4 regions of the Streptomyces sp. WMMC940 genome follow, and region 1 is predicted to be linked to each of the others. Evidence: riboswitches for the same ligand, from Rfam matches in the RefSeq annotation. Region 1 holds a riboswitch; each other region holds the start of a gene.
What was found. Region 1 has a riboswitch for cyclic di-AMP ahead of O7595_RS19900 (transglycosylase family protein). Riboswitches for the same ligand answer to the same signal wherever they lie in the genome.
Positions count from the first base shown of each region.

Region 2: another riboswitch for cyclic di-AMP. It lies ahead of O7595_RS12710 (C40 family peptidase); the one in region 1 lies ahead of O7595_RS19900 (transglycosylase family protein).
Region 3: another riboswitch for cyclic di-AMP. It lies ahead of O7595_RS29455 (C40 family peptidase); the one in region 1 lies ahead of O7595_RS19900 (transglycosylase family protein).
Region 4: another riboswitch for cyclic di-AMP. It lies ahead of O7595_RS17665 (M23 family metallopeptidase); the one in region 1 lies ahead of O7595_RS19900 (transglycosylase family protein).

Region 1 is NZ_JAPZBC010000001.1:4,516,166-4,523,678, reverse strand. Features, by position in the region: gene O7595_RS19920 (Ppx/GppA phosphatase family protein) at 1-499, opposite strand, end outside; gene O7595_RS19915 (DUF501 domain-containing protein) at 496-1,050, opposite strand; gene O7595_RS19910 (FtsB family cell division protein) at 1,088-1,552, opposite strand; gene eno (phosphopyruvate hydratase) at 1,669-2,949, opposite strand; gene O7595_RS19900 (transglycosylase family protein) at 3,271-3,921, opposite strand; cyclic di-AMP (ydaO/yuaA leader) riboswitch at 3,925-4,088, opposite strand; gene O7595_RS19895 (transglycosylase family protein) at 4,345-5,325, opposite strand; gene O7595_RS19890 (cytochrome P450 family protein) at 5,489-6,739, opposite strand; gene O7595_RS19885 (Uma2 family endonuclease) at 6,848-7,477, shown strand; gene O7595_RS19880 (nucleoside triphosphate pyrophosphohydrolase) at 7,509-7,513, opposite strand, start outside.
Region 2 is NZ_JAPZBC010000001.1:2,912,395-2,919,907, forward strand. Features, by position in the region: gene O7595_RS12700 (M23 family metallopeptidase) at 1-669, shown strand, start outside; gene pcrA (DNA helicase PcrA) at 1,034-3,511, opposite strand; cyclic di-AMP (ydaO/yuaA leader) riboswitch at 3,722-3,891, shown strand; gene O7595_RS12710 (C40 family peptidase) at 3,890-5,050, shown strand; gene O7595_RS12715 (hypothetical protein) at 5,181-5,534, opposite strand; gene O7595_RS12720 (C40 family peptidase) at 5,785-6,834, shown strand; gene O7595_RS12725 (alpha/beta hydrolase) at 6,901-7,513, opposite strand, start outside.
Region 3 is NZ_JAPZBC010000001.1:6,664,777-6,672,289, reverse strand. Features, by position in the region: gene O7595_RS29465 (ATP-dependent Clp protease proteolytic subunit) at 1-430, shown strand, start outside; gene O7595_RS29460 (hypothetical protein) at 438-746, shown strand; cyclic di-AMP (ydaO/yuaA leader) riboswitch at 1,094-1,267, shown strand; gene O7595_RS29455 (C40 family peptidase) at 1,271-1,747, shown strand; gene O7595_RS29450 (ATP-binding protein) at 1,921-2,361, opposite strand; gene O7595_RS29445 (helix-turn-helix domain-containing protein) at 2,658-3,515, shown strand; gene O7595_RS29440 (DUF397 domain-containing protein) at 3,531-3,746, shown strand; gene O7595_RS29435 (8-amino-7-oxononanoate synthase) at 3,795-4,940, opposite strand; gene bioB (biotin synthase BioB) at 5,092-6,264, shown strand; gene O7595_RS29425 (adenosylmethionine--8-amino-7-oxononanoate transaminase) at 6,257-7,513, shown strand, end outside.
Region 4 is NZ_JAPZBC010000001.1:4,012,373-4,019,885, forward strand. Features, by position in the region: gene O7595_RS17655 (MerR family transcriptional regulator) at 1-301, shown strand, start outside; gene O7595_RS17660 (PP2C family protein-serine/threonine phosphatase) at 514-1,653, shown strand; cyclic di-AMP (ydaO/yuaA leader) riboswitch at 1,967-2,102, shown strand; gene O7595_RS17665 (M23 family metallopeptidase) at 2,114-3,136, shown strand; gene O7595_RS17670 (PrsW family intramembrane metalloprotease) at 3,343-4,671, opposite strand; gene trmB (tRNA (guanosine(46)-N7)-methyltransferase TrmB) at 4,746-5,552, opposite strand; gene lhgO (L-2-hydroxyglutarate oxidase) at 5,606-6,823, opposite strand; gene O7595_RS17685 (MFS transporter) at 6,939-7,513, opposite strand, start outside.

The DNA of each region.
Region 1 (7,513 bases):
GCTCGGTCAGCCGGACGCAACCGATGTCCACCGAGCGGGCGGCCTCGACGTGGCCGCGGCCGATGACGAACTCGGTCGATCCGCCGCCGATGTCCACGACCAGCCGTTCCTCGTGGCCCGGGAGTTCCTTGGTGGCACCGGTGAAGGAGAACTCGGCCTCCTGGTCACCGCTGATCACCTCGGGCTCGACACCGAGGATGCCGACCACGCCGTTCACGAACTCGTCGCGGTTCTCCGCGTCCCGGGAGGCGGAGGTCGCCACGAAGCGGACCCTCTCCACCCCGTGCTCCTTGATGATCCCCGCGTACTCCCGGCAGGCCGCGAAGGTGCGCGCCAGGGCCTCGGGGGCCAGCCGACCGGTGCGGTCGACGCCCTGGCCGAGCCGGACAATGGTCATCCGCCGGTCCAGCTCGGTCAGTTCACCGGTCGAGGCGTCCACGTCGGCGATGAGCAGACGGATCGAGTTCGTGCCGCAGTCGACGGCGGCGACGCGGGTCATGCTCCGTCCTCCGTACCCGCGCTCGCGCAGCCCCCCGCTCCCGCGGTCACGCACGGGCCCTTGGCCCACCACTCCGGGAGCAACGCGATGGCCTCGTCACCCAGGGGGTTCACCCCGGGGCCGGCCGCGAGCGAGTGGGCGACCAGGACGTGGAGGCACTTCACCCGGTCCGGCATGCCGCCGGCGCTGGGAAAGTTCTCCAGCTCCTCGATCTCGTCCCGGCGCCGGACGTAGTCCTCGTGCGCCGCCCGGTACGCCGCCGCCAGATCGGGATCGGTCTGCAGCCGCTCGGTCATCTCCTTCATGACGCCGTTCGCCTCGAGCGTGCCGATGGCCGAGGCCGCCCGCGGGCAGGTCAGGTAGTACAGCGTGGGGAAGGGCGTGCCGTCCTCCAGCCGCGGCGCCGTCTCGACCACGTCGGGCCGGCCGCAGGGGCAGCGGTGGGCGATGGCCCGCAGACCGCGCGGCGGGCGGCCGAGCTGCTCCTTGAAGGCGGCGATGTCCTCCGCGGTGGGCGGGGTGGGCGCGGTGCTCGGCGGGGGCGTGTCCATGGGATGTGTATGTCTCTTCGTCGGTTCCGTGTCTTGGCTAGCGTCGCGCGTCGGCGCGGTCGACGCCGTCCCAGACGTTCGAGTACCAGGGACGGCCGACACCGGCCTCCTCGGCACGGGGCTCACGGGCCGCCCGCGGGTCGACCACGATGTACCCGGTCTCGCCGGGCCGGACCATGTGCAGGTGCTCACGGGCCAGCCGCATGACGTACGCGTCGTCCTGGAGGCGGGCCTTCTCGTCGCGCAGCCGCTCCACGCGCTCGCGGGCCGCGGCGGCGAGCCGCTGCTGCTCGGCGATCTCGTTCTGCTGCGACACGTACGCCCGCATCGGATAGGCGAGCGCGACGATCATCGAGCATACGACGAGTGCGAGGAAGGCGGCCCGGCCGGTGAGCCGGGAGCGCCGGGCCTGCCGGCGGGACTGCGAACGGTAGACGCGGGCGGCGGTCTGCTCACCGAGCAGCCGCAGCCTGGTCGCGGTGGAGAACCGGTCCCGGGCCATCAGTGCGCCTTCCCCTTCACGTGCGTACGTCCCCGCACACGGTACGGGACCGTGTGCGGGGACGTACGCAACCTCCGGCCCCCGCCGGGCTAGCCGCCCGGCGGGTCCGTACGGAATCAGCCCTTGAAGCGCGGGAACGCGCTGCGGCCGGCGTACACCGCGGCGTCGTCGAGGATCTCCTCGATGCGCAGGAGCTGGTTGTACTTGGCGACGCGCTCGGAACGGGCCGGGGCACCGGTCTTGATCTGACCGCAGTTGGTGGCGACGGCCAGGTCGGCGATGGTGACGTCCTCGGTCTCGCCGGAGCGGTGGGACATCATGCACTTGAAGCCGCTGCGCTGGGCCAGCTCGACCGCGTCGAGGGTCTCGGTCAGCGAGCCGATCTGGTTGACCTTGACCAGGAGGGCGTTGGCGGCGGCCTCGTCGATGCCGCGGGCGAGGCGCTCGGGGTTGGTCACGAACAGGTCGTCGCCGACCAGCTGGACCTTGGCGCCGAGCTTCTCGGTGATCGTCTTCCAGCCGTCCCAGTCGTCCTCGAACAGCGGGTCCTCGATCGAGACCAGCGGGTAGACGGAGACGAGCTCCTCGTAGTACTCGGTCATCTCGGCGGCCGAGCGGGACTTGCCCTCGAACTCGTAGGCGCCGTCCTTGTAGAACTCGGAGGCGGCGACGTCGAGCGCGAGCGCGATGTCCTTGCCCGGCGTGTAGCCGGCCTTCTTGATCGCCTCGAGGATGAGGTCGAGGGCCTCGCGGTTGGAGCCCAGGTTCGGGGCGAAACCGCCCTCGTCGCCGAGTCCGGTGGAGAGTCCCTTCTCCTTCAGGACCTTCTTCAGGGTGTGGTACACCTCGGTGCCCCAGCGCAGTGCCTCGGAGAAGGACTCCGCGCCGATGGGCGCGATCATGAACTCCTGGATGTCCACGTTGGAGTCGGCGTGCGAGCCGCCGTTCAGGATGTTCATCATCGGAACGGGCAGCAGGTGCGCGTTCGGGCCGCCGAGGTAGCGGAACAGCGGCAGGTCGGACGCCTCGGAGGCGGCGTGCGCGACGGCGAGGGAGACGCCGAGGATCGCGTTGGCGCCGAGGGAGGACTTGTCCGGGGTGGCGTCGAGGTCGAACATCGCCTGGTCGATCAGGCGCTGCTCGGTGGCGTCGTAGCCGACGAGCTCGGGGCCGATCTGCTCGATGACGGCGAGGACGGCCTTCTCGACACCCTTGCCCAGGTAGCGGTTCTGGTCGCCGTCGCGGAGCTCGAGGGCCTCGAAGGCGCCGGTGGACGCACCGGACGGAACGGCAGCACGCCCGGTGCTGCCGTCGTCGAGGCCGACCTCGACCTCGACCGTGGGGTTGCCTCGGGAGTCCAGGATTTCCCGGGCTACGACGACGTCGATGGACGGCACGAGCATCTCCTTCTGGGATGTGACGCGTGAGGTGACACAAGCGGAGCCGTGTCGGTGCAGGGTCGCTTTGGCCTTGCGGCAAGAGCCTAACCGCCTGGGAGGCATCGGCCGGCAGATGCCCGCCCCGTGGGACGAAAAAGCGGTCGGAACGGACAAAGGCCCCGGCCCGGGGGCACCTCCCGTGCCCGCCGGACTGCGGGGGGTACGGGGGATGCCGCACCGGGCCGGGGCCGGGGGACGGTGGTGTGCCGTCGGGTGGTCCGCCGGGCCCACCGGACGGCGGCCGCCCCGGGGACCGCAGTGGGTCCCCGGGGCCGGTCGTCAGCTCAGGTGGAGCTTCTGGCCGGGGTGGATGACGTTCGCGTCCTCGACGATGTCCTTGTTCAACTCGAACAGCTTCTTCCAGCCGCCCTTGACCTTCTCGGCCTCGGCGATCCTGCTGAGGGTGTCGCCGGCCTTGACCGTGTACTCGCCGTCGCCCTTCCTGACCGGGGCGGCGGCGCGCTCGGAGCGGCTGGTCGGGGCCTCGGCTCGCTTCGGGGCGGCGGGCTCGGCGACCTTGGGGGCGGCCGGGGCGGCGCCGTCGTACGAGGCGTTCGACAGTCCGGTGCCGCAGTTCGGCCAGGCACCCTTGCCCTGGCCCGCCAGGACCTTCTCGGCTATCTGGATCTGCTGCGCCTTGCTTGCCTTGTCGGCGGTGGAGGCGAACGCGGTGCCCCCGTAGGCGGCCCAGGTGGAGGCCGAGAACTGCAGCCCGCCGTAGTAGCCGTTGCCGGTGTTGATCGACCAGTTGCCGCCGGACTCGCACTGGGCGACGGCGTCCCACTCGGAGGCGGTGGCGGCGGACGCGGTGCCCGAGGCCATCAGCGGTGCGGCTATGGCGGCACCGGCGACACCGGCGAGCGTGGCGACACGGGTGGACCGCTGGAAGACCGTCGGGCGACGGTGCTTGCCCTTGCCGGAAAGCAGCATCGAAGTTCTCCTCACCGACGCCTGCGAGGTGAGCTGTCGGGTTCGGGCCGATGTGGTGCCCGGCCGTGCGACGAGCGCACGGCTCCACCCCTAGCCGGGCAGCCCTCATCGGGCCTGTCCGGCACTTACCTTGGGTCCCCCGCTCCTGCCTTCGGCGCTTGCGCGACGACTGTTCCCGGCGGCCGCCGGCAGGATTCGGCGTGCGGTCGACGGGGCCCGCGTTGCGAGCAGTTCAGACCGTAAACACACGTCTCCCCGATGTTCAAAGACGAACATCGGGGAGAAATCGCCCAAAACTGACGGGGCAACATGTCCGTTTTCGCAGGTGAGAGCCGTGATGACCGGAGTTGACCGCCTAGCGGCGCCAGTTGACCGGAAGAGACTCTTGTCTCACTCGCACAGAACCGGACATAAGTACCCGAACTACTCCTTCAACTCGCCTTCGCCCAGGCCGAGATCGAGGCTCTGGCCAGGCAGGATGAGGTCCGCGTCAGAGCCGACGACATCCTGGTTCGCCTCGTAGAGGGCGGGCCAGCCGCCGGGCACCTGGTTCGCGTCGGCGATCGACGAGAGGTTGTCTCCGGTGCGAACGACGTACTCGTCTCCCGTGGCGGCGTCGCTCCGTGCCGATCCGTCACCTCGTGAGGCATGGCGCCCCGATTCACGCTCATCGCCCGAATTACCCGACTCATCCCCTTCGGCGGCCGGGGTGCCCCGGTGCTTGCCGGCGCCCGCCTCCGCCCCGGCTTCACCGGACGCCTCCGCGCCCCCACCGGAGCCCTCGGCGGATCCGGCGGACTCCGAGGAGCCGGCCGGCGAGGAGGACTGCTCGGACTGCTCGGACTGCTCGGACGGCTCGGGCGGCCCGGACGGCTCGGACGAGGACTCGCCCGCGCCCGGCTGGGACCCGTCCGGCGAGGAGGCCCCGGCGTCCGGCTCGGGCACGGAATCCGCCCCGTCGCCGAACGAGGGCCCCTTCACGAGGTCGCCCAGCGGGTCGGCCGACGGAGTGCCGGCGGACTCGGAGCCACCGCCGCCCAGGCCCGTGATCACTCCACAGCTCTGCCAGGCGGTAGCGCCCTGGGCGGCGAGCACCATCTCGGCGACGGAGATCTGCTCGGAGGAGCTGGCGAGGTCGGCGCGCGGCGCGTAGGCGGTGCCGCCGTAGGCCTCCCAGGTCTCCTGGGACATCTGGAGGCCGCCGTAGTAACCGTTGCCGAGGTTGGCACTCCAGTCACCACCGCTCTCGCAGTCCGCGACGCGGTTCCAGGTGGCGGTGTCGGCGGCGGACGCGGAACCCGCACCCAGCAGCGGGATGGCGATGGCCGATCCGGTCACCCCTGCCGCGACAATGAGGGCGGGGGCCTGACGAGGTCGGCGGTGTCGGCCGTTCCCGGACAGCATGCGGTGTGCCTTCCGTGTGACTACAGAAAACTCCAGGGTTTCTCGAGGCGATTGAAACCTCGATGACCCGGAGTCGGGGTGAACGTAGCCGCACTCCGACGTCAGTCACAAGTCGATGCAGCGGAGATCACGTGAAAGTCACATTACTGACTGGTCGTCAGATTCAGCGCCGGGTGAATTCAACGGGCAGAGTGCGCAATCCGCGCATGATGAGTCCCCCACGCCACCGCAATTCCGACGGATCGACCGCAAGTCGCAAGTCGGGCAGCCGGGTGAGGAGGGTCGCGAGCGCGGTCTGCCCCTCCAGCCGCGCGAGGGGCGCGCCCAGGCAGTAGTGGATGCCGTGCCCGTACCCGAGGTGCTGGTTGTCCCGGCGGCCGAGATCGAGGGTGTCGGGCTCCGCGAACCGCTCGGGGTCGCGGTCCGCTGCGGCGAGCACGACGAGGACGGGGTCGCCGGCGGCGATGTCCCGTCCGCCGAGCGTCAGCGGCTCGGTCGCGAACCGCCAGGTGGCGAGTTCGACCGGCCCGTCGTAGCGCAGCAGTTCCTCGACCCCGGTGGCCAGCAGACCGTTCTCGCCGGCGGCCAGCGAGTCCTGGAGCCGCTGCCGCTGCCCCGGATTCCGCAGCAGCGCGTACGTGCCGTTCCCGATGAGGTTCACCGTGGTCTCGAACCCGGCGAAGAGCAGGATGAAGGCCATCGCGGCGGCCTCGTTCTCGGTGAGGTGCTCCCCGTGGTCCGACGCCTTGATGAGACCCGAGATGAGGTCGTCGCCGGGGGCTTCGCGCTTGCGGTGGATCAGGTCGGCGAGATAGCCGCGCATCTTCTTCACCGACCGGGCGACACCGCCGCGCGGCCCCCCGCCGTGACGGATCATCATCCCCGCCCAGTCCCGGAAGTCGTCCTGGTCCTCGCGCGGGACGCCGAGCATGTCGCAGATGGCGTAGATGGGGAGCGGGAACGCGAACTCGTGGATGAGGTCCGCGCTCCCCCTCTGTGCGAAACCGTCGATGAGCCGGTCCGTCAGCTCCTGTACCCGGGGTGCGAACTCGGCCACCCGTCGGGGGGTGAACGCCTTCGACACGAGCCGCCTCAGCCGGGTGTGGTCGGGCGGGTCGATGTTCAGCAGATGCGTCATCAGCTCCGCCTTGCGCTCCCCCGGGATCCCCGTCTTCCCCTTCGCGTGCGCGGGCTCGTCGTGATGCGCCGGGTTCTTGCTGAGCCGCTGGTCCGCGAGGGCCTGCCGGGCGTCCGCGTACCGGGTCACCAGCCATGCCTCCACCCCGCTGGGCAGCCTGGTCCGGTGCACCGGCGCGTGCTCGCGCAGCCAGGCGTAGGCGGGGTACGGGTCGGTGGCGAACTCCCAGGTGAAGAGCTCGGGGGCGTCGGGGACGCGGGACGGCCGGTCGTGCATGGGACGACGTTAACCCGCGCCGGGCCGGTCACCCGTTCGGCGGACCTCTCCGCGTTCCCCGTGGGTAGGCTTGCCGTACACGCCAGACTCCGTCGCATGGGAGCGCTGATGAGTGCCGCAGCCGAAGACCGGAGGGAAGACCAGGACGGCCGGGAGGAACAGTACGTGTTCCCGGTCCCGCCCCCCGGTGGGTGGACGGCGGACGACCTCGACCGGATCAAGGGTCTCCCGCCGCACACCGAGCTGATCGACGGGGGACTGTTCTTCGTGACTCCGCAGACCGATTTCCACATGGCCGCACTGCGGCTGCTGGAGAACGCACTGGTGCAGCAGGCACCGGACGACCTCTATGTCGTCCGCGAGATGACCACCAAACTGGGCGTACGCGACCGGCCGGAGCCCGATCTCATGGTGGTTCCGTGGAGCGCCCGCACGGGACCGCAGCAGACCTGGTACGCCCCGGACGACATCCTGCTCGCCGTCGAGATCGTCTCGGACGAGTCCGTGCAGCGCGACCGCGAGCTCAAACCGCGCAAGTACGCGGCGGCCGGCATCCGGCACTTCTGGCGGGTCGAGAAGAGCGACGACCTGCCGGTCGTCTACGTCTACGAGCTCGACCCCGCCACGAACGCCTACGCCGTCACCGGCATCCACCACAACCGGCTGAAGGTCGAGGTCCCGTACCCCGTCGAGGTCGACCTCACCGCCGTGGACCGGCGGCGCGGGAAGCGGGACTGACGCACCCGCCGGAGCGGCCGCCCCTCCCCTTTCAGC
Region 2 (7,513 bases), 1.6 Mb from region 1:
GTCGCCGGTGTCGCGGCGGCCTCGGTCGGCGGACTCACCGACGGCGAGCAGCAGAAGGACGACAACACCGCGGTCACGGCAGCCGATCCGTCGTCCGTGAAGCCGGTCGCCGCGAACAACGCGCTCGACACCCAGCTCGCCGCACTCAGCGCCGACGCCCGGGACTTCGGCGACCGCGCCAGCCGGACCCAGGAACGCATCGACCTCAAGGCGCGGCAGGAGGCGGAGCGCAAGAAGCGCGAGGAGGAAGCCGCCCTCCGCGAGCGGCTCCGCCCCAAGTTCGCCCTCCCGGTCGCCCAGCACGGCCTCAGCGCCTACTACGGCCAGGCCGGTGTCAACTGGATGTCCATGCACACCGGAATCGACTTCCCCGTCTCGTACGGGACGCCGGTGATGGCCGCGACCGACGGCACCGTGCGGACGCAGTGGAACAGCGCGTACGGCAACATGGCCATCGTCACCGCCGCCGACGGCACGGAGACCTGGTACTGCCATCTCAGCAGCACCAAGATCCGCTCCGGGAAGGTCAAGGCCGGCGAAGTCATCGCCTATTCGGGCAACTCGGGCAACTCGACCGGCCCGCATCTGCACTTCGAGGTGCGCCCCGGCGGAGGGTCCGCGATCGACCCGCTGGCGTGGCTGCGCAGCCACGGTCTCAGCCCGACCTGATCCGGCCGGCTCCGCCGGTACGTGTGCGGCCCGGCCCCGACCACCCGGCCGGGCGTGCGGCTTCCGCGACCGCTCCTGAGTCTTCGCCCGGACCGGCACACCGCCGGCCCCGCCCGAAGCCGTCACCCACGGCCGTACCCCCGAGGCCCGGTCGAGCCGGCCGGTTCACGCCGCGACCCGGCGCCGCCGCCACCCGTCGGGTCGAGCCGGCGCCGCCCATCGCGTCTGCGCACGCCGCGGTGGGTCGGCGCACCGGCCCCGCTCAGGGAACCCGCGGGCGACCGCCGCAGAGCCCCGCGACCCCCTGCGACAGCCCCGTGTTCGCTGCGGATCACTCTCCGGATGCCGACGGTTTCTCAGCCCGTCAGAGCTTCTCCACCGGCGCGTACCGCAGCAGCAGCCGCTTCGGCTTGGCGTCGCCGAAGTCGATCGTCGCCTGGGCGTCCGCGCCCGAGCCCGTCACCGCCATCACCGTCCCCAGTCCGAACTGGTCGTGGGTGACGCGGTCCCCGACTGCCAGGGCGATCACGGGCTTGTCCGTCGTCCGCCGCGTGGCGAAGCCCGAGGGGCCGGAGCGGGACCGGGACGACGAGAGCGCCGAGGCGATGCCGGACGTCGGCCCCGCGGGCGCCGCCATCGGGCCCGTCCGCTTCCACTGCAGGTGCGCGTCCGGGATCTCCTCGAGGAAGCGCGAGGGCGGGTTGTAGGCGGGCTGGCCCCAGGCGCTGCGCATCGAGGAACGCGTCAGGTAGAGGCGCTCGCGGGCACGGGTGATCCCCACGTACGCCAGACGGCGCTCCTCCTCCAGCTCCTTGGTCTGGCCGAGCGCCCGCATGTGCGGGAAGACGCCGTCCTCCATGCCGGTGAGGAACACGACGGGAAACTCCAGGCCCTTCGCCGTGTGCAGGGTCATCAGCGTGATGACGCCGCTGCCCTCCTCGTCCTCGTCGGGGATCTGGTCGGAGTCGGCGACGAGCGCGACCTGCTCCAGGAACTCGGCGAGCGTGCCCGTTCCCTCCTCGGCGCCGCGCTCCTGCTCGAACTCCAGGGCCACCGCCGCGAGTTCCTGGAGGTTCTCGATACGGGTCTCGTCCTGGGGATCGGTGGACGCCTGCAGCTCGGCGAGATAGCCGGTCCGCTCCAGCACGGCCTCCAGCACGACCGCGGGGCCGGCACCCGAGTCGACGATCGTGCGCAGCTCCTCCATGAGCGTGTTGAAGCGCTTCACGGCGTTGGCTGAGCGGGCGGCCATGCCGTACGCCTCGTCGACGCGGCGCAGCGCCTGCGGGAACGTGATCCTCTCCCGCAGGGCGAGCGCGTCGACCATCGCCTCGGCGCGCTCGCCGATGCCTCGCTTCGGGACGTTCAGGATCCGCCGCAGCGGCACATTGTCCTCGGGGTTGGCGAGGACCCGGAGATACGCCAGGACGTCCCGGACCTCCTTGCGCTCGTAGAAGCGCACACCGCCGACGACCTTGTACGGCAGGCCGACGCGGATGAAGATCTCCTCGAAGACACGGGACTGGGCGTTGGTCCGGTAGAAGACCGCCACGTCGCCGGCCCTGGCCTCGCCCGCGTCCGTCAGCCGGTCGATCTCGTCGGCGACGAACTGGGCCTCGTCGTGCTCGGTGTCCGCGACGTAGCCGGTGATCTGCGCTCCGGCGCCCGCGTTCGTCCACAGGTTCTTGGGACGGCGGCTCTCGTTGCGCTCGATCACGGCGTTGGCCGCGGAGAGGATCGTCTGGGACGACCGGTAGTTCTGCTCGAGCAGGATCGTGGTCGCGTCCGGGTAGTCCTCCTCGAACTGGAGGATGTTGCGGATCGTGGCGCCGCGGAACGCGTAGATCGACTGGTCGGCGTCGCCCACCACGCACAGCTCGGCGGGGCCGAGGTCGTCGTAGCCCGTGCCGACCAGCTCGCGCACGAGCGTGTACTGGGCGTGGTTGGTGTCCTGGTACTCGTCGACCAGGACATGACGGAACCGGCGCCGGTAGTGCTCGGCGACGTCCGGGAACGCCTGGAGCAGATGGACCGTGGTCATGATGATGTCGTCGAAGTCCAGCGCGTTGGCCTCGCGCAGGCGGGCCTGGTACATCCGGTACGCCTCGGCCAGTGTCTTCTCGAAACCTCCCCCGGAGCCGTCGGCCTGGGTGGTACCCCCACCTGCCCGGTCGGCGTAGGTCTCCTCGTCGATCAGCTCGTTCTTCAGGTTCGAGATCTTGGCGCTGAACGACTTCGGCGGGTACCGCTTCGGGTCGAGGTCCAGATCGCGGCAGACCAGTGCCATCAGCCGCTTGGAGTCGGCGGCGTCGTAGATCGAGAAGGACGACGTGAAGCCGAGCCTCTTGCTCTCCCGGCGCAGTATGCGGACGCAAGCGCTGTGGAAGGTGGAGACCCACATGGCTCCGGCGCGCGGGCCGACGAGCTGCTCGACGCGCTCCTTCATCTCCCCCGCGGCCTTGTTGGTGAAGGTGATGGCCAGTATCTGGCCGGGGTGGACGTCACGGGTCGCCAGCAGATGGGCGATCCGGTGGGTCAGCACCCGGGTCTTGCCGGAGCCGGCGCCGGCGACGATGAGCAGCGGCGACCCCGTGTGGACGACGGCGGCGCGCTGCTGCTCGTTCAGCCCGTCGAGCAGGGCCGCCGGGTCGATGACGGGGCGCGGGGCGCCGTTGCGGTAGTGGGCGTCCCCGGACGGAGGCACGTCGAACCTGCCCTCGAAGAGGTCGTGCGGGACCTCGTCCGCGGGCGGGTGCTCGTCGTCCTCCGGTGGCGGGGGGTCCTCCGGGGCCGGGGTGCGCTGGAGGTCCGCCAGGAAACTGTCGTCAAAGAGGCTGCTCATCGCTCTCCGAGTCTAGGCGGCCCCACCGACAGCCCGCCGCCGCCTTCGCGGGAATCACGATCGGACACCTCCAGTCATGACATGGACACACAGCGCCAAGGTCACGAAAATGTATCGGGCATATCGACCACTCTCCTTCACAGCAGCGCCACACTTTGGCTAGCGTGCTCGCCCAGGCGGCCCGTACCCCCTTCGACGAACCACGTCGGCCGGGCAGCCGCGCCGAATCCGTGCCCCTCACCGAGGAGTTCGGAACCGGGGACCCACTCAAAAAGCACAACTGGGGTGAATCGGGCCTGGTTTCATCTGGCCCGTAGGGCAAACCTTCCGTTCCGTCCGAACCCGACAGCTAACCCGGTAGGCGTTCCACGGAAGGAGATGCCGGCCTTGGCGTCGCACCGCAAGCCGCGCAGCCGCACACGTACGAACACACCTGCCGTCGGGATCACGACGGCCGCCATAGCGGGGGTCTCGCTCCTCTCGGCCCAGAATGCGACAGCCGACCCGAAGCCCAGCATCGAGGAAGTCCAGAAGAAGGTGGACGACCTCTACCGCCAGGCGGGTTCGTCGACCCAGGAGTACAACAAGGCGAAGGAGTCCGCCGAGCAGCAGCGCCGCAAGGTGGACCGTGCGCTCGACGAGGCCGCCGAGCGCACGGAGGCGCTCAACGAGTCCCGGCGCGCCCTCGGCAGTTACGCGGCCGCCCAGTACCGCACCGGCGCCGTCACCCCGACCGCCGCACTGCTCTTCGCCGACAACCCGCAGTCCTACGCCGACCAGACACAACTGATGGACCGGCTGACCGAACAGCAGCGCGGCGCCATCGCCGACTACGAGACCCACCGGGCCGAGGCCGCGAAGCAGCGCGCGCAGGCCACCAGGAGCCTGGAGACGCTCACGGACTCGCAGGAGTCGCTGCGTGCCAGGAAGCAGGCCGTCCAGAGGAAGCTCGCCGAGGCGCGGGAACTGCTGTCGCGGCTGACCGCCGAGGAACGGGCGCGGCTCGCCGAGCTCGAGCGCAAGAAGGAGGAGGAGGCCCGCCGGAAGGCCGAGGCGAGGGCCGAGGCGGAAGCCGAGGCCGAGCGGCAGCTCCGGGAGCGTGAGCGGCAGGAGCGGGAACAGACCGGCACCGGCACGGACACCGGCTCGGCCACGGGGACGGCCTCCGGAACGACCGGCGGCACGTACGCGGCCAAGGCCGAGAAGGTGCTGTCCTTCGCACGCGCCCAAATCGGCAAGCCGTACGTCTGGGGCGCGACCGGCCCGAGCTCGTACGACTGCTCCGGGCTCACCCAGGCCGCCTGGCGCGCGGCGGGCGTCGACCTGCCCCGGACCACCTGGGACCAGGTGAAGGCCGGACAGAGCGTGGCGACGGCCGATCTGCTCCCGGGTGACCTGGTCTTCTTCTACGACGACATCAGCCACGTCGGTGTCTACATCGGCGACGGAAAGATGATCCACGCCCCCAAGCCGGGCGCGAACGTCCGCGAGGAGTCGATCTACTACATGCCGATCCACGGCAGCATCCGGCCCGCGTAGCGTTCACGTGGGCCGGAGACCCGCGACCGCCGACCCCCGGGTCGCGGAGTCACGCACTCGCTCACTCGCGCCGCGGCGCCCTTCGGAAGAGGGGGTTCGCGGCGCGAGCCGTGCAGGGCTCCGGGCCCGCTCAGGTCCACAGGGTCGCGATGAAGACGTTCGCCAGGGTCAGGCCCCCGACCGCCCCGAACACCCCCTTGTCCACGGTCTCCTCGTCCCGCTTGACGTAGACGAGCGCCAGGATCACCACGAGCACGGCGAGCTTGATGCCGATCTTGAGGTTGTTCACGGGCTGGTCGTCCGCCTGGTTCAGTCCCACCAGTGCCACGCCCGTCACCAGCATGGTCAGCGCGCCGTGCAGCATCCCCGGAGTGAAGTGCGCCGCCCCCGCCCCCATCGCCTTCATCTGGGTGAGGAAACCGCCGAGCAGCGCCGCGATACCGATGATGTGAAGGGCGACGAAGACATTGATGAGTACGTCCATGGCACCGGAGCCTAGCCGGGCGGTCCCAAAGCGAACCCGGGCGGTCCTTCTCATGCCAATTCCGTTCATGGCGCCACTTCGTGGTGACCGAGAGCTCTAGCGTCCTCACCCAGGTGGCCGGCTCCACCACCGTCCGTACCCGGGCGGCCGCCGGCCGCCCCCGCCGGAAGAGCCGGTGGCGGGCCGCTCCCCCTGTGCGGTCCGCCGCCGGTCCCCGTGACGGCGGGCCCCTACGGAAGGACGGGCCCTCGTGGCAGCGCACCGCAAGCCCAGGCAGCGCACGCATTCCGGCACCGCCGCACGCCTCTCCGCCACTCTCGCGCTCGCCGGTGCGGCCACCGCCACCGCCTTCGAGGGCGCCGCGCACGCCGAGCCGGTGCCCACTGCGGAGGAGGTCCGGGCCGCGGCCGACCGGCTGTACCAGGAGGCGGAGGCCGAGACCGAGAAGTACAACGGGGCGAAGGAGAAGGCCGATACGGCGCGGAGGGAGGCCGGGGAGCTCCGCGACGAGGCCGCCCGACGCATGGAGCGCCTGAACGCCTCCCGCGACGCGCTGGGTTCCTTCGCGACGGCGCAGTACCGGGCGGGCGGCCTCGATCCCGCCCTGCGGCTCGTCCTCGACTCCGACCCGGCGCGGTACCTCGCGGGTGCCGAGCTGACCGAGCGGGTCGGTGACCGCCAGGCCGCGGCCCTCGCGGCGTTGCAACGGCAGACGAGGGAGCTCGAGCAGGTGCGCGCCGAGGCCGGTGAGCGGCTGGCCGAGCTCGAGGAGCAGCGGGCACGCGTGGCCCACCACCGCGCGGTGGTGCGGAAGAAGCTGGCCGCGGCCGAGGCCCTGCTGGCGCGGCTCACCGCCGAGCAGCGCGCCGCCCACGCCGGCCGGGACGGCACCGCCGCGGGCCGTGCGGACCGCGGCACGGTCCGCACCGGACCCGCTGTCGCCGCCCCCAACCCCCGTGCCGCACAGGCCGTCGCCTACGCCTACGGGGCGCTCGGCAAGCCCTACGTCTGGGGCGCGACGGGACCGTCCGCCTTCGACTGCTCGGGGCTGACCCAGGCCGCCTGGCGCTCCGCCGGGGTCGCGCTGCCGCGCACCACGTACACCCAGATCGACGCGGGGCAGCGGGTGCCGAGATCCCGGCTCGCGCCGGGGGACCTGGTGTTCTTCTACTCCGGCATCTCGCACGTGGGGCTCTACATCGGTGGGGGCCGGATGATCCACGCCCCTCGTCCGGGAGCGCCGGTACGGATCGCGCCCATCGACCAGATGCCCTATGCGGGAGCGACGCGGATCTCCTGATCGTGGTGCCCCATGGGGTGCCGGGCGGGTCTCGCCCTGCGTCCGGACGGGAGGCGCCCGGCGGGCTCATGGCAAGGGGCCCGCCCCGCCCGATCCCTGCCGGCCGTCGACCGGCCGTCGGCGGCCGGCCGCCGACGGCGTCGTTCCTCGCTCGTAGCCGACCTGGCGGGTCAGCCAGAAGAAGACGTCGGGGACCTGCCGCCGCCACTCACCCGTGTCGTGCGCGCCGCCGATCTCGACCACCTCGACCGTCGTCGGGTGCAGGGCGGCGGAACGCAGTGCGAGGCCCGACTCGAAGCCGTCGCCGCGTGCGCCGGAGACGAAAAGGGCGGTGCGCGGCGGCGTCGCCGCGGACCGCAGGATGGCGAGCGGGTCGTTGGCGCGGCGCAGTTCCCCGTCCCGGCCCGCGAGCGAGGCCTTCTCGGCTGCGGGGTCGTTGTAGCCGGACAGGCTCACCCCGGCGCGGTAGCGGTCGGGATGGGCGACGGCGAGCTTCGCCGCACAGTGCCCGCCCGCCGAGTAGCCGGCCACGGCCCAGCCCTCCGAACGTTGCATGGCACGGAAGTTGTCCATCACCATCCTCGGGACGTCGACGCTCAGCCAGCTGTCGGCGTTGATCCGGCCCGGGATGTTCGCGCAGCCCGTGTCGACCCGGCCGAGCAGGGTCGTGCGCGGGGCG
Region 3 (7,513 bases), 2.1 Mb from region 1:
CATCAACTCGCCCGGCGGCCCCATCAGCGCCATGTCCGCCGTCTACGACACGATGCAGACGGTGACCTGCGACGTGGTGACCACCTGCCTGGGACAGGCCGCGTCGACCGCCGCCGTGCTGCTCGCCGCCGGAACCCCGGGCAAGCGCATGGCCCTGCCCGGTGCCCGCGTGGTCGTCCAGCAGCCTTCGCTGCCGGAGCCGGTCCAGGGGCAGCCCACCGATCTGGACATCCGGGCACGCGAGTTGCTGCGGCTGCGGGAGCAGCTCACGGCCATGCTCGCCCGCCACACCGGCCGGAGCGCCGAACGCATCGCAGCCGATCTCGACCGCGACTCCGTGTTCGACGCCTCGGGAGCCCTTCGCTACGGGCTGGTCGATCACATCGTCAAGAACCGGAAGTGTTTCCCGACTTCCGCCGTCCTCGGGTGAGCCGGCGGTGCTGCCACCCGAGCTGCCGCCGCTGCCCGCACTGACACGCGCCGAGAGCGAGTTCGTCGACAGCTATCTCGAAGTGGTCGACCAACTGGGAAGGATCAACCCGGCACGCGGGACACACACATATGGAGCCCTCCGCGCCGCACAGGCCCTGGTCGCCCGGGCCACGGAGCTCCGCGACGCCCTGACGGTCATGCACATGCGCGGCGAGAGCGAGCTGCACACCGTCACATTGGCCCGCGCACTACGGGTATTGGGCGGGGAACGCCGAGCCTTGCGGATCACCGTGCCACCGGATCAGCAGAGTTGACGGTCCAGCGTGAAACGGGTGCCCCGGCGCCTCCGACCCGCCCGAGAAGCGTACGACCGGGTGTCGCCCATCCGGACCAGTCAGCGCTTCGACTTTCGTCCCGTGCAAGTTGCGCAACCGCATCGCCCGATCGGCCCAATGACGCGCTTCGCCGCAGGTACGGGGCTCGTCACCCGGCGACGCCCAGTCCCCCGAACGGCCCTGTCCACCCGAACAGATCAGTGGTGAGGAGCCTCACAAATCGTCGTTTCGACTCGGAAATCCGGCAGTTCGTGGGTCAAGATCCCTGGGACGACAAGCCCCCGCCACCGCGGCGGGGCGGTCCGGGCGGACGCCGAGTCCTGCCGCCGCACCGGATGCCTGGTCGACATGAGGGCTTCGGCAGGAGTGGAGGACCCAGCAGTGCGGGCCTGCCACCGGAACGGTGGCCGGTCCTTGGGGTGAAGCCGTGTGAGCGGCCGGGCGTCTTCGCCGGTCCGAACCCGACAGGTCATCCTTCACAGGCGGCTGACGAAGGGTTGCGCATGACTGCGCAGACACATCTCCCGTCCCTGCTGTCCCGGACGGGTGCCGTCTCGGCACTCACGATCGCCGCCGTCGGCGGCTCACTGATCGTGCCGGGCGGTGCGCCGGAGGCACAAGCGGCCTCGGCGCACGCGACGAAGGCTCTCAAGGTCGCCGCGTCGAAGAAGGGAGCCCCGTACAGGTACGGAGCGACCGGTCCGAGCCGCTTCGACTGCTCGGGGCTCACGCTCTACGCCTACAAGAAGGCGGGCAAGCAACTGCCGCGCACGGCCCAGCAGCAGTACAACCGCACCCGTCATATCTCGGCCTCCCAGCGGCAGCGCGGCGACCTGGTGTTCTTCCACTCGCGGGGGCACGTGTACCACGTCGGCATCTACGCGGGGGCCGGGAAGATCTGGCACTCGCCGAAGACCGGTTCCGTCGTGAAGCTGACCAAGATCTGGACCAAGGGCGTCCGCTACGGGCGCGTACGCTAGTGCCGCGTCAGCACCGGCCGCGCGCACCGGGCGGCGCTGACGTCCCTCGGCAGAGGTGACGTCAAGCGAAGCGGCGCGGCGGTCCCGAACCCCGGCCCCGGAGCGCAGGACGTCGACCGGCCCGGGCGCGTCGTTCGGCCCGGGCTCACGGCGCCGGCGGCCGGCCCGGGCCCTCAGTGTGGAGGCTCGGCGTCGGCCGCGCTCCAGGGCATCGCGATCCAGACGGTCTTGCCGCCCTCGGGCGTGGGATCGACGTGCAGCCTTCCCCCGCATTCCGCGACGAGCCAGCGGATGATGACCATGCCGCGGCCGTTGTCCTGCTGCACGGCCGCGGGCAGCCGCTGGGGCCTGCGCGGATGGCTGTCCGTGACGCCGATGCACAGACGCTCGTCACGCTCCAGACGGACGTCCACCGTAAAGGTCGGGGACAGCCCGAAGGTGTGCTGGACGGCGTTGGTGGCGAGTTCGGAGACGATGAGACGGACCGTTTCGGCGGTGCCGGTCTCCCCCGGCAGTCCCCATTCGGCGAGGACCTCGGAGACGTATCTGCGCGCGGCGGATACCGAGGCGGGATCGCTCGGCAGAGTGACGGAGGCTTCCTGATGGTCTGCCATGGCGAGCTGTCCCTTTCCCACCGGGGCTGCCGGAGCGCGGCACGTAACGGATTGGATGCCGGAACAGCCTCGGACTGCGCTTCGCGCCAGACTGCCACTGTTGCCGCCCCCACGGCAGGGGATCCACCTGGATATGCATATATCTGTCGCTCAAAGCGGTGAACCCTGCTACGCGAGAGCGTATTCGGGCGCACACTTGGCGCCTGGCACTGCGTCCGCCGGTGCCCGTCCGGACGGTCACCGGTGTCCGCCGCCGGGCGGCCGTGGGAACGGCGGAGAACAGGAGGAGATTCGGCATGCGGCAGGGTCCCGCGGTGCGCCGGCGCAAGCTCGGCGAGGAACTGCGCGGTCTGCGGCTGGGCGTCGGCCTCACGAGCCGGGAGGCGGCGCTGCTCGTGGGCTGGAACCAGTCGAAGGTGAGCCGCATAGAGACCGGAACGAGCGGTGTGAAACCGGCCGATGTGGCTCGGCTGCTGGACGTCTACGGAGTCGCCGACCAGCGGCTGCGCGAGCTGCTGGGGACGCTGGCCGGCACGGCGGACGGCGGGGGAAAGGGCTGGTGGCACGCGTATCGCGGGGTGATTCCGCCGCAGTACCGGGACTTCATCAGCCTGGAGTCCCAGGCGAGCGCGGCGCGCACGCTGGAGACCTCGGTGGTGCCCGGACTGCTGCAGACGCCCGACTACGCGCGGGCGGTGACCCGTTCCGCGCTGGAGAGCGTGCCGACGGAGACGGTGGACTCGCTGGTGGAAGTGCGCATCGCGCGTCAGCGCGTACTGCGCGCGGAACGCCCGCTGACCTTCAGTGCCGTGCTGGACGAGGCGGTCCTCCGGCGCCAGGTGGGCGGTCGGGAGGTGATGCGGGGCCAGCTACGCCGGGTGCTGGAGATGGCCCAACTCCCGCATGTGCGGCTGCAGGTGCTGCCCTTCTCGACGGGCGGCTACGTGGGACTGACCGGATCTTTCGTTATCTTCTCCTTTCCGAACACTTCTGATCTAGATGTGGTTGTTCTTGACCACTTGACGAGTAGTCTCTATCTCGAACGGAAGGAAGACCTCGAGACGTACGGCGCCGCTTTCCGCACCATGCAGGCGCATGCGCTCTCGCCGACTGACTCGTTGGATCTCGTCGCAGGGATCCGTGACGGCGTGTAGGGAAGGCACCCCCCAATGTCTGCTCACGACGCACGTGTACGCCCTCTGCCGGGCACGTACTGGCAGCGCAGCAGCCGTAGCGTGGGAATGAACAACTGCGTGGAGACCGCCCGGTGCGCCGACGGCGCGCTGGCGGTGCGCGACTCGAAGAACCCCGGACTGCCACTGCTGGTGTTCTCACCGGCCGCCTGGACCGGTTTCCTCAGCGGACTCGGCGCGCCGTCGCGGTGAACGGGCCCGCGCCGCGCGCGGATCCCGTGTCGGACACCCGGCACCGCGTCAGACGCCGGGCGCCGACTCCAGGACGGCGGCGACCGCCGTCCCGATCTGCCGGTCGGTGAGGTCGGCGCGCGCGGTGAGCCTGATCCGTGAGATCCCGTCCGGCACGGACGGCGGCCGGAAGCAGCCCACGGCCAGACCCGCGGCACGGCAGTCCGCCGCCCAGCGCACCGCCGACTCGGGTGAGGGCGCCTGCACGGAGACCACGGCCGCGTCCGGCCGGGCGGCGGTCAGTCCCGCCTCCGTCAGCCGCCCGTGCAACGTGCTCGCCACGTTTCTGGCCCGGTCCGCCAGTGCGGGCTCACGGCGCAGGAGCCGCAGGCTCGCGAGGGACGCGCCCACGGCGGCCGGCGCGAGTCCGGTGTCGAAGATGAACGTTCGGGCGGCGTTGACGAGGTGCTCGATGACCCGCGCCGGGCCGAGGACCGCTCCGCCCTGACTGCCCATGGACTTGGAGAGGGTGAGCGTGGCGACGACATCCGTGGCCCCCGCGAGACCGGCCGCGTTCAGGGCTCCCCTGCCTCCTTCGCCGAGGACGCCGAAGCCGTGCGCGTCGTCCACGACCAGGGCCGCCCCGTGTGCGCGGCACACACCGGCGAGGGCGGCCAGGGGCGCGGCGTCGCCGTCCACCGAGAAGACCGAGTCGGTCACGAGCAGGGCTCGTCTGCCGGAGTGGGCGTCGAGCGCCTTGGCCGCGGCCTCCGGATCGGCGTGCGCCACGACGGCGGTCTCCGCACGCGACAGCCTGCAGCCGTCGACGATCGAGGCGTGGTTGCCGGCGTCCGAGACGATGAGCGACCCGTGCGCGCTGAGCGCCGTGAGCGCCGCGAGGTTCGCCGCGTACCCCGAGGAGAACACCAGGGCGGCCTCGAACCCGCAGAACTGGGCGAGCTCGCGCTCCAGTTCCGCGTGCAGTTCGGTGCTCCCGGTCACCAGCCGGGACCCGGTCGCCCCAGCGCCCCAGCGCCGGGCGGCCGAGGCGGCCGCCTCGGTGACCTCCTTCCTGCGGGTGAGGCCGAGGTAGTCGTTGCCCGCCAGGTCGAGCAGGGCGGGGTCGGCGGGCCGGGGACGGAGCGCACGGACGAGGCCCGCCTCCGCACGGCGGCGCGCCGCGTCGTCCGTCCAGTCGAAAGGATCCTGAGGCACTCGGGGCATGGTCCGGTCCTTTTGTAGGCAGCGAACAGACCCTAGCGGGGGACGCCGGAGGTCAGAGTGTGGCCATACACACACCTCAAACGGGGGCTGTTGTGGAGTTCCTCCTTGGCCGGGGGGCGCCCGGTAGGCGAGGATCTGCGCCATGGACCTCCTGAACACGCTGGTGGACAAGGGCCTGCGGCGTGAGCTGCCGACCCGCGAAGAAGCGCTCGCCGTACTGGCGACCTCCGACGACGATCTGCTCGATGTGGTGGCCGCGGCCGGAAAGGTGCGCCGTCAGTGGTTCGGGCGGCGGGTGAAACTGAACTATCTCGTCAACCTCAAGTCCGGGCTCTGTCCGGAGGACTGTTCGTACTGTTCCCAGCGGCTCGGTTCCAAGGCGGAGATCCTCAAGTACACCTGGCTGAAGCCGGACGAGGCCTCCGAGGCGGCCGCCGCCGGGGTCGCGGGCGGCGCGAAGCGGGTCTGCCTGGTCGCCAGCGGCCGCGGTCCCACGGACCGTGACGTCGACCGCGTCTCGAAGACCATCGCTGCCATCAAGGAGCAGAACGACGGCGTCGAGGTGTGCGCGTGTCTGGGTCTGCTCTCCGAAGGCCAGGCGGAGCGGCTGCGCGAGGCCGGCGCCGACGCGTACAACCACAACCTCAACACGTCCGAGGGGACGTACGGGGACATCACGACCACCCACACGTACGCGGACCGGGTGGACACCGTCCAGAAGGCCCATGCCGCCGGACTGTCCGCCTGCTCGGGGCTGATCGCGGGCATGGGGGAGAGCGACGAGGACCTGGTCGACGTGGTGTTCGCGCTGCGGGAGCTGGACCCCGATTCGGTGCCGGTGAACTTCCTGATCCCGTTCGAGGGCACTCCCCTGGCGAAGGAATGGAATCTGACCCCCCAGCGGGCGCTGCGCATCCTCGCCATGGTGCGGTTCGTGTGCCCGGACGTGGAGGTGCGCCTCGCGGGCGGCCGCGAGGTCCATCTGCGCACCCTGCAGCCGCTGGCACTGCACCTGGTCAACTCCGTCTTCCTCGGCGACTACCTCACCAGTGAGGGCCAGGCAGGCAAGGCGGACCTGGAGATGATCGCGGACGCGGGCTTCGAGGTGGAGGGCTCGGACACCACGACGCTACCGGCGCACCGTGCGGACGCCGCCCCGGGCGGCTGCGGTTCGCACGGCGGCGGGGGCTGCGCCCCGTGCGGCGACAGCGCCGAGGAGACCGCGCCGGAGGCAGCAGGCGCCTCCGGGGCGCGCCCGGACCTGGTGGCCGTCCGCCGCCGCGGCGCGGGAACCGACCTCGCCCCCAATGCGTAGCTCCGACGCCCGCGAGCTGGTGGCCCTGGACCGGGCCCATGTCTGGCACCCGTACGGCCCCATGCCGGGCCGTACGGACCCGCTGGTCGTGGAGTCCGCGTCCGGGGTGCGCCTCCGGCTCGCCGAACCGGCACACGGGCAGACCGAATTGGTGGACGGCATGTCCTCCTGGTGGTCCGCGGTCCACGGCTACAACCACCCCGTGCTCAACGAGGCCGCGCGGGGCCAGCTGGAGCGGATGAGTCACGTCATGTTCGGCGGGCTCACCCACGAGCCGGCGGTCCGGCTCGCGACCCGGCTCGTCGAGATCACTCCGGACCCCCTGCGGCACGTCTTCCTCTGCGACTCGGGTTCGGTGTCCGTCGAGGTCGCGGTGAAGATGTGCCTCCAGTACTGGCGTTCGACGGGCCGTCCGGCCAAACGCCGGCTGCTGACCTGGCGCGGCGGCTACCACGGCGACACCTGGCAGCCCATGTCGGTGTGCGACCCCGAGGGCGGGATGCACGAGTTGTGGTCCGGGGTCCTGCAGCGGCAGATCTTCGCCGACGCGCCCCCGGCCGGCCACGACCTGCCGTACGACCCCGCCTACGCCAACCATCTGCGCGCACTCGTCGCGCGGCACGCGGACGAACTCGCCGCCGTGATCGTGGAACCTGTGGTGCAGGGCGCGGGCGGGATGCGGTTCCACTCCCCCGCGTATCTGCGGGTCCTGCGGGAGGCGTGCGACGAGCACGACGTGCTGCTGATCCTCGATGAGATCGCCACCGGATTCGGGCGCACGGGACGGCTCTTCGCGGCGGAGCACGCGGGGATCTCACCCGATGTCATGTGTCTGGGCAAGGCGTTGACCGGCGGATATCTGAGCATGGCCGCGACGCTGTGCACGGGGAGGGTGGCCGACGGCATCTCGCGCGGCGAGGTGCCCGTGCTGGCGCACGGGCCGACCTTCATGGGCAATCCGCTCGCGTCGGCGGTCGCGTGCGCGTCGATCGACCTGCTGCTCTCCCACGACTGGGAACAGGAGGTCAAACGCCTGGAGACCGGGCTCCGCGCGGGTCTCGCGGAGGCGACCGGCATCGGCGGCGTCCGGGACGTCCGCGTTCTGGGCGGGATCGGCGTCGTCCAGCTCGACCATCCCGTGGACATGGCGGCGGCGACCGAGGCGGCCGTGCGCGAAGGCGTGTGGCTGCGGCCGTTCCGCGATCTGATCTACACCATGCCGCCGTACGTCACGGGCGACGCGGATCTC
Region 4 (7,513 bases), 500 kb from region 1:
CGAGCAGGAGAAGCGGGACTTCCAGGACCGCCAGGTCGCGATCGCACGTGACTTCGGGCAGGCTCTGAGGGACGGGCTCGCGCCGGACAGCGACCAGGTCCAGGACATCGCCCGGCGGCACTGCGAGTGGCTGTCGGTGACGGCCACCCCCACCAGGTCGTATGTGATCGGTCTGGGCGAGATGTACGTCGCCGACCCGCGCTTCACGGCCACCTACGACCGGCACGGTGAAGGCACCGCGGTCTTCGTCCGGGATGCGCTGAGGGTCTACGCGGAGCGCCGTCTCGGCGACGGCCGGTAACGGCGCCGGCGGTCACCCCACCGGGCGACCGGTCGCCCGGTGCGGCGCTGTCACCAGGAGGGCCCCCTGGTGACCGTCACGTCGGCGCGGCGACGCCGCGGGGCTCGGCCGGTTGGCCGATGGCGACTCGTGGGGCGGCGCGGCGGCCGCCAGCCTGGATGGGGCGCGGCACCGTCCGCGACCCTGGGACGGACCCCGGCAGGAGACCACTGGTGCGGCATCGACAACGCGGCGAGGGACAGGGGCAGAACGGTGGCCGTCGTGTCGTCGCGGTACTCCCGTGGCTGCTGATCGTGGGCGGGGTCTTCTACGACCTCGGAACACCGGACACGTTCACCGCGGCCCCCCTCTTCACGGCGGCGCCGCTGATCGCCGCCCCCTTCTTCTCGATGCTCTACACACTGGCCACCGGGGTGGCGGCCTGCGCGGCGGTGACCGGCATGCACGTCTACAGCGACAGGCTCCAGAGGATCCCGGCCGTCACCGAGTTGCTGACCGTGTTCACGGTCTCCGTACTGGCCCTCTTCATCAACCGGATCGTGCGCCGCAGCGGTGAGCGCCTGGCGTCGGCCCGCGTCGTCGCCGAGGCCGCGCAACGGGCCGTGCTGCCCAGGCCGGACGAGCGGATCGACGGCCTGCAGGTCGCCGCCCGGTACGAGGCGGCCGAGCGGGGCGCGTTCATCGGCGGGGACCTGTACGCGGCGCAGAAGACTCCGTACGGGGTGCGACTGATCGTGGGGGACGTGCAGGGGAAGGGCGTGGGCGTGGTCGGGACGGTCGCCGTGGTGCTGGGGGCCTTCCGGGAGGCCGCCGAGCAGGAGGACTCGCTGGCGGGGGTGGCGCAGCGGCTGGAGCGGGCGCTCGCCCGGGAGGGCGCGTGGGAATCCGGCTTCGGCGCCGTCGAGGGCTTCATCACCGCCGTGCTCGCCGAGATCCCGCGTGACGGCGGGCGGATCAGGATCGTCAACCGGGGGCACCCGCCGCCGCTGCTGCTCGGGGCGGACGGCGCACTGCTCGTGCTGGATCCGCCCGAGCGGGCGCTGCCTCTGGGGACGGGCCTCGGAGCCTCGCCGGACCGGACCTCCGAGACGTCCTATCCGCCCGGTGGCACGCTCCTCCTCTACACCGACGGCCTGTCCGAGGCACGGGACGCGCACGGCGTCATGTACGACCCGCGCCGGCGCCTGGGCGGCCGGGTCTTCTCCGGCCCGGAGGAACTGCTGGACGTGGTCGTCGCCGATGTGCGACGGCACACGGGAGGGGCGGCGACGGACGACATGGCGCTGCTCGCGGTCACCCGGGAGGAGGAGCGGCAGCCGCCGCGGCGCGGGACGACTCCGGTCCCGCCGTGACGGGCGGGGCGCCTCCCCGAAGGGCGCTTCGGTGCCGATGCGGCATGTGGCATGTGGGGCGTGAGGGCTGGCTGAGAAGCGCGATGCCACGGAGCGTAATCGAAGGAAAGCCCTCCGCATAACAAGTGACGAACTATCAGAACCTCCGGCCCGAATGAAGGCCCATCAACTTGTCCGTTTCAGGGCTGTTGTTGCAGGTAAGTCCTGGCCAACGTCCTTAACGATCAGTCGGAACGGCTTGGAATCCGAGCTCGGTCTCTATTAACGTTCGATAACGCAGCGCGGTCGTCCCAGCCGTCGTCGGAGACGGCACCGTGCGCACGCGCCGAATCCCGCAAGGGAACCGGGGAACCAACCATTGGGGTGAATCGGGCACTTCGCGGTGCCCGTAGGAGACCTTCCTGCTCCGAACCCGTCAGCTAACCCGGTAGGCGAGAAGGAAGGAAAGGAGAACGCCTCCGTGGCGTCCAACGAGCCTGCCCTCCAGGAGCCCCCCACTGCGCAGTGGGTCCCCAGCGACCAGTGGGCTCCCGCCCCCGAGGCGGAGGAGTGGAACCCGACCGAGGAATCGGTCCGTCCCGTCCGTGGCAGGCACCGCGTCGTCAAGCAGCGCAACGCGCTCGCGCGGAGCTCCACCGTCCTCGGTGTCGGCGTCATCGCCGCGGTCGGCGCGGGCGGCATGGCCACCGCCCAGGACAAGCCCGCGGTCTCCATCTCCCTTCCCGACGTCATCGCGGACAAACTCCCCGACGCCGAATCCCTGCCCGGTGTGGGCTCCTTGATGTCGGACGACTCCGACGACGAAGCCGTCGCGGACGGGCCGCTCACCACGGCCGAAACCGCGGTCCAGGGCGGTGACGCGGGCGAGGCCCTGCGCGCCCGGATCCTCCAGCAGGCCGAGCAGCAGCAGCTCAAGGCCGAGGCCGAGGCGCGGGCCGCTGCCGAGCAGGCCGCCGCGGAGCAGGCCGCCGCCGAGGCGAAGCAGCAGGCGACCCAGGCGGCCGAGGCGGCCGAGGCCGAGCGCAAGGCCGCGGAGGAGGCCGCCCGCAAGGCGGAGGCCGAGCGCCTGGCCAAGCTCGCCGCGAGCTACTCGCTGCCGACCTCGTCGTACACACTGACCTCCACCTACGGGCAGGCCGGATCCATGTGGTCCTCCGGCTACCACACGGGTCTCGACTTCGCCGCACCGACGGGCACCCCCGTCAAGGCCGTGCACGGCGGCACCATCAAGTCGGCCGGCTGGTCCGGTTCGTACGGCTACCGCATCGTGCTGGAGCTCGAGGACGGCACCGAGGTCTGGTACTGCCACCTTTCGTCGATGACCGTCGGCGTGGGGCAGAAGGTCTCCACCTCCGAGACCATCGGCCGCGTCGGCGCCACCGGCAATGTCACCGGCCCGCACCTCCACCTGGAGGTGCACACCCCGGGCGGCGACGGGATCGACCCGGCCGCGTGGCTGCGCGACAAGGGCCTCTCCGTCTGACCCATCGGCTCGGAGCCGTGCGCTCCGGCGGCCGTTCGCACGGAGCCTCGTGCTCCGGCCGCCGGCGCCCCGGTGGACGTCCCACCGACGCCCACCGGGGCGCCGGCTGTCATGCCCGGACGCGCCGCTCGTCGGCGTCCACGCGCCGCCCGGTCCATGCGCCGCCCGGTCCACGCCCCGCCCCGCATGCGCCCGCCGGGGGTGCGTCAGCCGCGATACGGGTTGAAGCCGCTGTAGTCCAGATGCGGAGGGGGCTGCCAGGCGCGGCCCGTGGCGCGGGCGGCGTACGTCAGGGCCGGGCCCGCGAGATCCCGGCGCTGCCACAGATGGTGCAGCAGCTCCTGCTCCCGGGCGGCGAAGTCCGGCCCGGCCGTGCCCCGCTCGGCCCGGTGGCGGAGGAAGGCCAGGGAGGTGGCGAACACCTCGTACTCGGAGACGGCGCGCGCGGCGGCGGCGCCGTGGATGCGGGCCGCCAGATCGCGGGCCATCGTGCGGGCCTTCATGGAGGACAGGGCGAGCGGCTCGGCGGGCGCCAGCCAGCCGGCCGCGGCATAGGCCGGCAGTTCGGCCGCGACCGTGCGCAGCTCACGCTGCCGGGTCCACACCGCCAGCCAGGTCAGCAGACCGAAGGCGGGCACCATGAACGCCGCGTACACCGCGTAGAAGCCCAGAGGTCCGAAGACCCCCGAGCCGTTCCACAGGGCGTGCATGCCCATGGAGAGGAGCAGGCCGAGTACGGGCAGCACGACCCTGCGGACCCTCCGGTGCCGCGCGGTGGCCGCCGCCAGCCCGAAACCGATGCCCGTGAGCACCGTGAACAGCGGGTGCGCGAACGGAGACATCACGATCCGTACGAAGAACGTCGCGGCCGTGACGGAGGCGAAGCCGGAGGTGCCGAACTCCTGGTCCTCGCCGAAGGCGTTGCCGAGGTAGAGGATGTTCTCGGTGAACGCGAAGCCCGTCGCCGTGAAACCGGCGACCACGACACCGTCGACGAGGCCGGTGAAGTCCCGTCTCCGGAAGAGGAACAACAGCAGTACCGCGGCCGCCTTGGCGGTCTCCTCGACCACGGGGGCGACGACGGTCGCACCGATCGTGTCCGCGTGCGTCGGGTCGGCCGTGGCCGTGGCTATCCACTGGGTCGCGAACGAGTTGGCGATGATCGCGACGAGGGCGGCCGCGCAGGCCCCCCAGGCGAAGGCGAAGACGAGGTTCCGCCAGGGCCCCGGCTCCACCCGGTCCAGCCAGCGGAACGCCCCCATCAGCAGGGGCACCGGCAGCACGGCGAGACCGAGCCCGACGAGGAAGCCCTCGGTGCCGGTCTGCTCGCGCACCAGGGCGAGGATCACCAGACCCGAGAGCGCCAGCAGGGTGATCAGTGCCCAGGCGCGCACGGCTTTGCTGCGCCAGAAGTCGCGGCGCGGCTTGTAGCGCCAGCGGGCGCGCTCCGGCACGGCGTCGAACAGCGGCCGCTCGTCGCACGCCGGGACGGCGGGGCGGACGGCCGGATGCGGCTGCGGGGACCAGTCGGACACCAGACGACCCTAACGAGCGGCACGGACAACGCGCGACGGCGTTGGTGCCGTCGGGTGCACCGCACCCACCGGAGTCAGGCGTCCCGGCGCCGGAAGAGGAGGTCGTGGACCACATGCCCCTTGTCGAGGCCATGTCCCTCGAAGCGGGTCAGCGGGCGGAAGGCGGGGCGGGGCGCGTAGCCGCCGGCTGCCTCGGTGTTCTCGAAGTCCGGATGGGCGCCGAGCACCTCGAGCATCTGCTCGGCGTACGGCTCCCAGTCCGTCGCGCAGTGCAGGACGGCGCCCGGCTTCATCCGGCCCGCCGCCAGGGTGAGGAACTCCGGCTGGATCAGCCGGCGCTTGTGGTGGCGCTTCTTGGGCCAGGGGTCCGGGAAGTACACCCGCAGGCCGTCGAGCGAGGCCGGGGGCAGCATCTCGCGGAGCAGGATGATCGCGTCGCCGTTGGCCACCCGCACGTTGTCCAGGCCCGCCCGCTCCGCCAGCCCGAGCAGATTGCCCTGGCCGGGGGTGTGGACGTCCACGGCGAGGATGCCCGTGGCCGGGTCGGCCGCGGCCATCCGCGCGGTCGCCTCGCCCATGCCGAAGCCGATCTCCAGGACGACCGGCAGTCCGCCGAACATCTCGCCCGGGTCGAGCACGCGGAGCCCGTCGATGTCCAGCCCCCACAGCGGCCAGAGGCGCCGCAGAGCGTCGGCCTGGCCGGCCGTCACCCGGCTCCGGCGCGGCTGGAAGCTGCGGATCCGCCGCTCGTGGTGCGAACCCGCGGGGTCGGCCGCCGGGCCGCCCGGGAACCGGGGCTCACCCTTCGGCCGTGCGGTGGTGGCGGTACGGGGGGCGTCCCCGTCCGGACCACCGGTGGCGACGTTCTCGAACTCAGACACAGACACAATGACCCGATTGTACGGTGGCGGACACCGGCCGAGGGCGGCCCGCGTCACACTTCGGCGAGATGGGCGAGCGCCCGCCTGGCCACCTCCCGGCCGATCGGCAGTGAGGCGGTCGCGGCCGGGGACGGTGCGTTCAGGACGTGGACCGCCCGGGGCGACTCCTTGATCATGAAGTCGTCCACCAGGGTGCCGTCCCGGAGCACCGCCTGGGCCCGGACGCCCGCGGCCACCGGCCGCAGATCGTCCTCCGTGACGGCCGGCAGCAGCCGCCGCACGGCCGCGGCGAAGGCGCGCTTCGAGAGCGAGCGGTGCAGCTCGCCCGCGCCGTAACGCCAGTGGCGCCGGGCGATCCGCCAGGAACCGGGCCAGGCCAGTGTGGCCGCGAGCTCGCCCGGTCGGACCGTTGACCAGCCGTATCCCTCGCGGGCCAGCGCCGGGACGGCGTTCGGTCCCACGTGGACGCCTCCCTCGATGCCGCGTGTGAGGTGGACCCCGAGGAAGGGGAAGGCGGGGTCGGGCACCGGGTACACCAGGCCGCGCACCAGCTCGGGGCGGGCCAGCTCGTAGTATTCCCCGCGGAAGGGCACGATCCGCATGCCGGGCCGCTCCCCGGCGAGCTCGGCCACCCGGTCGCAGTGCAGTCCCGCACAGTTCACCAGGGTGCGGGCGCGGACGATCCGGCCGGTGGACGTAAGGACCGCGACACCCCGCGGGCGCCGGTCGACGAGCCGCACCTCCTCGCCGTAGCGGACCTCCGCACCCGAGGCGGCCGAGACCTCCGCCAGCTGGGCGGCGACGGCCCCGAAGTCGCACACCCCGGTCGTGCCGACGTGGATCGCGGCGACGCCGCCGACCTCCGGCTCGTACTCCGCGATCTGGGCGGGGCCCAGCTCGCGCACGGGGATGCCGTTCTCCCGGCCGCGCTGGACGAGCGCGTGCAGCCGGGGCAGCTCCTCGCGCGCGGTGGCGACGATGAGCTTGCCGGTGACCTCGTGGGGGAGGCCGTACTCGGCGCAGAACTTCACCGTCTCCGCCGCGCCGCGCACGGCGAAACGTGCCTTCAGTGAACCCGGGCGGTAGTAGATCCCGCTGTGGATCACTCCGCTGTTCCGCCCCGTCTGGTGACGGGCCGGGCCCGGCTCCTTCTCCAGCACCACCACCGAGGTGCCCGGCGCGGCACGCGTCAGGGCATGGGCCGTCGACAGCCCGATGATCCCGCCGCCGATCACCAGCACGTCGCAGTCGAATGCGGCCGCCTTCACCACACACCTTCCAGCCCGGCAGCGTCCTCCCTGGAAACCGTCCCGCCCCCGATGATGCACTGGCCCACCGACAAGCGCGTTAAACCGGGTGGGACACGCGTCATGGGACGCGTACGGCTCACGCCGGTGCCATCAGCAGCGGTCTGGCCCGCTCCCTCAGCTCCGCCACCCTCGGTTCGTCCCCGTACGGCTCCAGCCGGTGCAGCAGGTCCCGTACGTACTCCGTCGTACGCGCGGAGGAGATCCGGCCCGCGACCTCCACCGCGCGGGTGCCCGCCGCACAGGCGGCGTCCAGGTTGCCGGACTCCAGCTCGGCCACGGCGCTCACCACGAGACGCAGTCCGTGCGAGCGCACGTACTCCTCCGTGGGCCGGGACAGCGCCTGCTCGGTGAAGCGGCGCACCTGGCGGGGCGCCTTGAGGTCCCGGTAGCACTCGGCTGCGTCCGCCGCGAACCGGTCGTACGAGTAGAACCCCAGCCAGGACGGGTCCGCGTCGCCCTCCCGCGAGCGCTCCAGCCAGCTCTCCGCGGCCTTCAGCGCCGCCCCGGCGGCGAGCGCGTCGCTCGCCTTCGCATGGGCCCGTGCCTCCACCAGCCGGAAGAAGCTCATCGTGCGGGCCGTCGCCAGGCCGCGGTTGCGCTCCACGGCCGCCTGCGCGAGGTCCACGCCCTCGTCGGCGAAGCCACGATAGG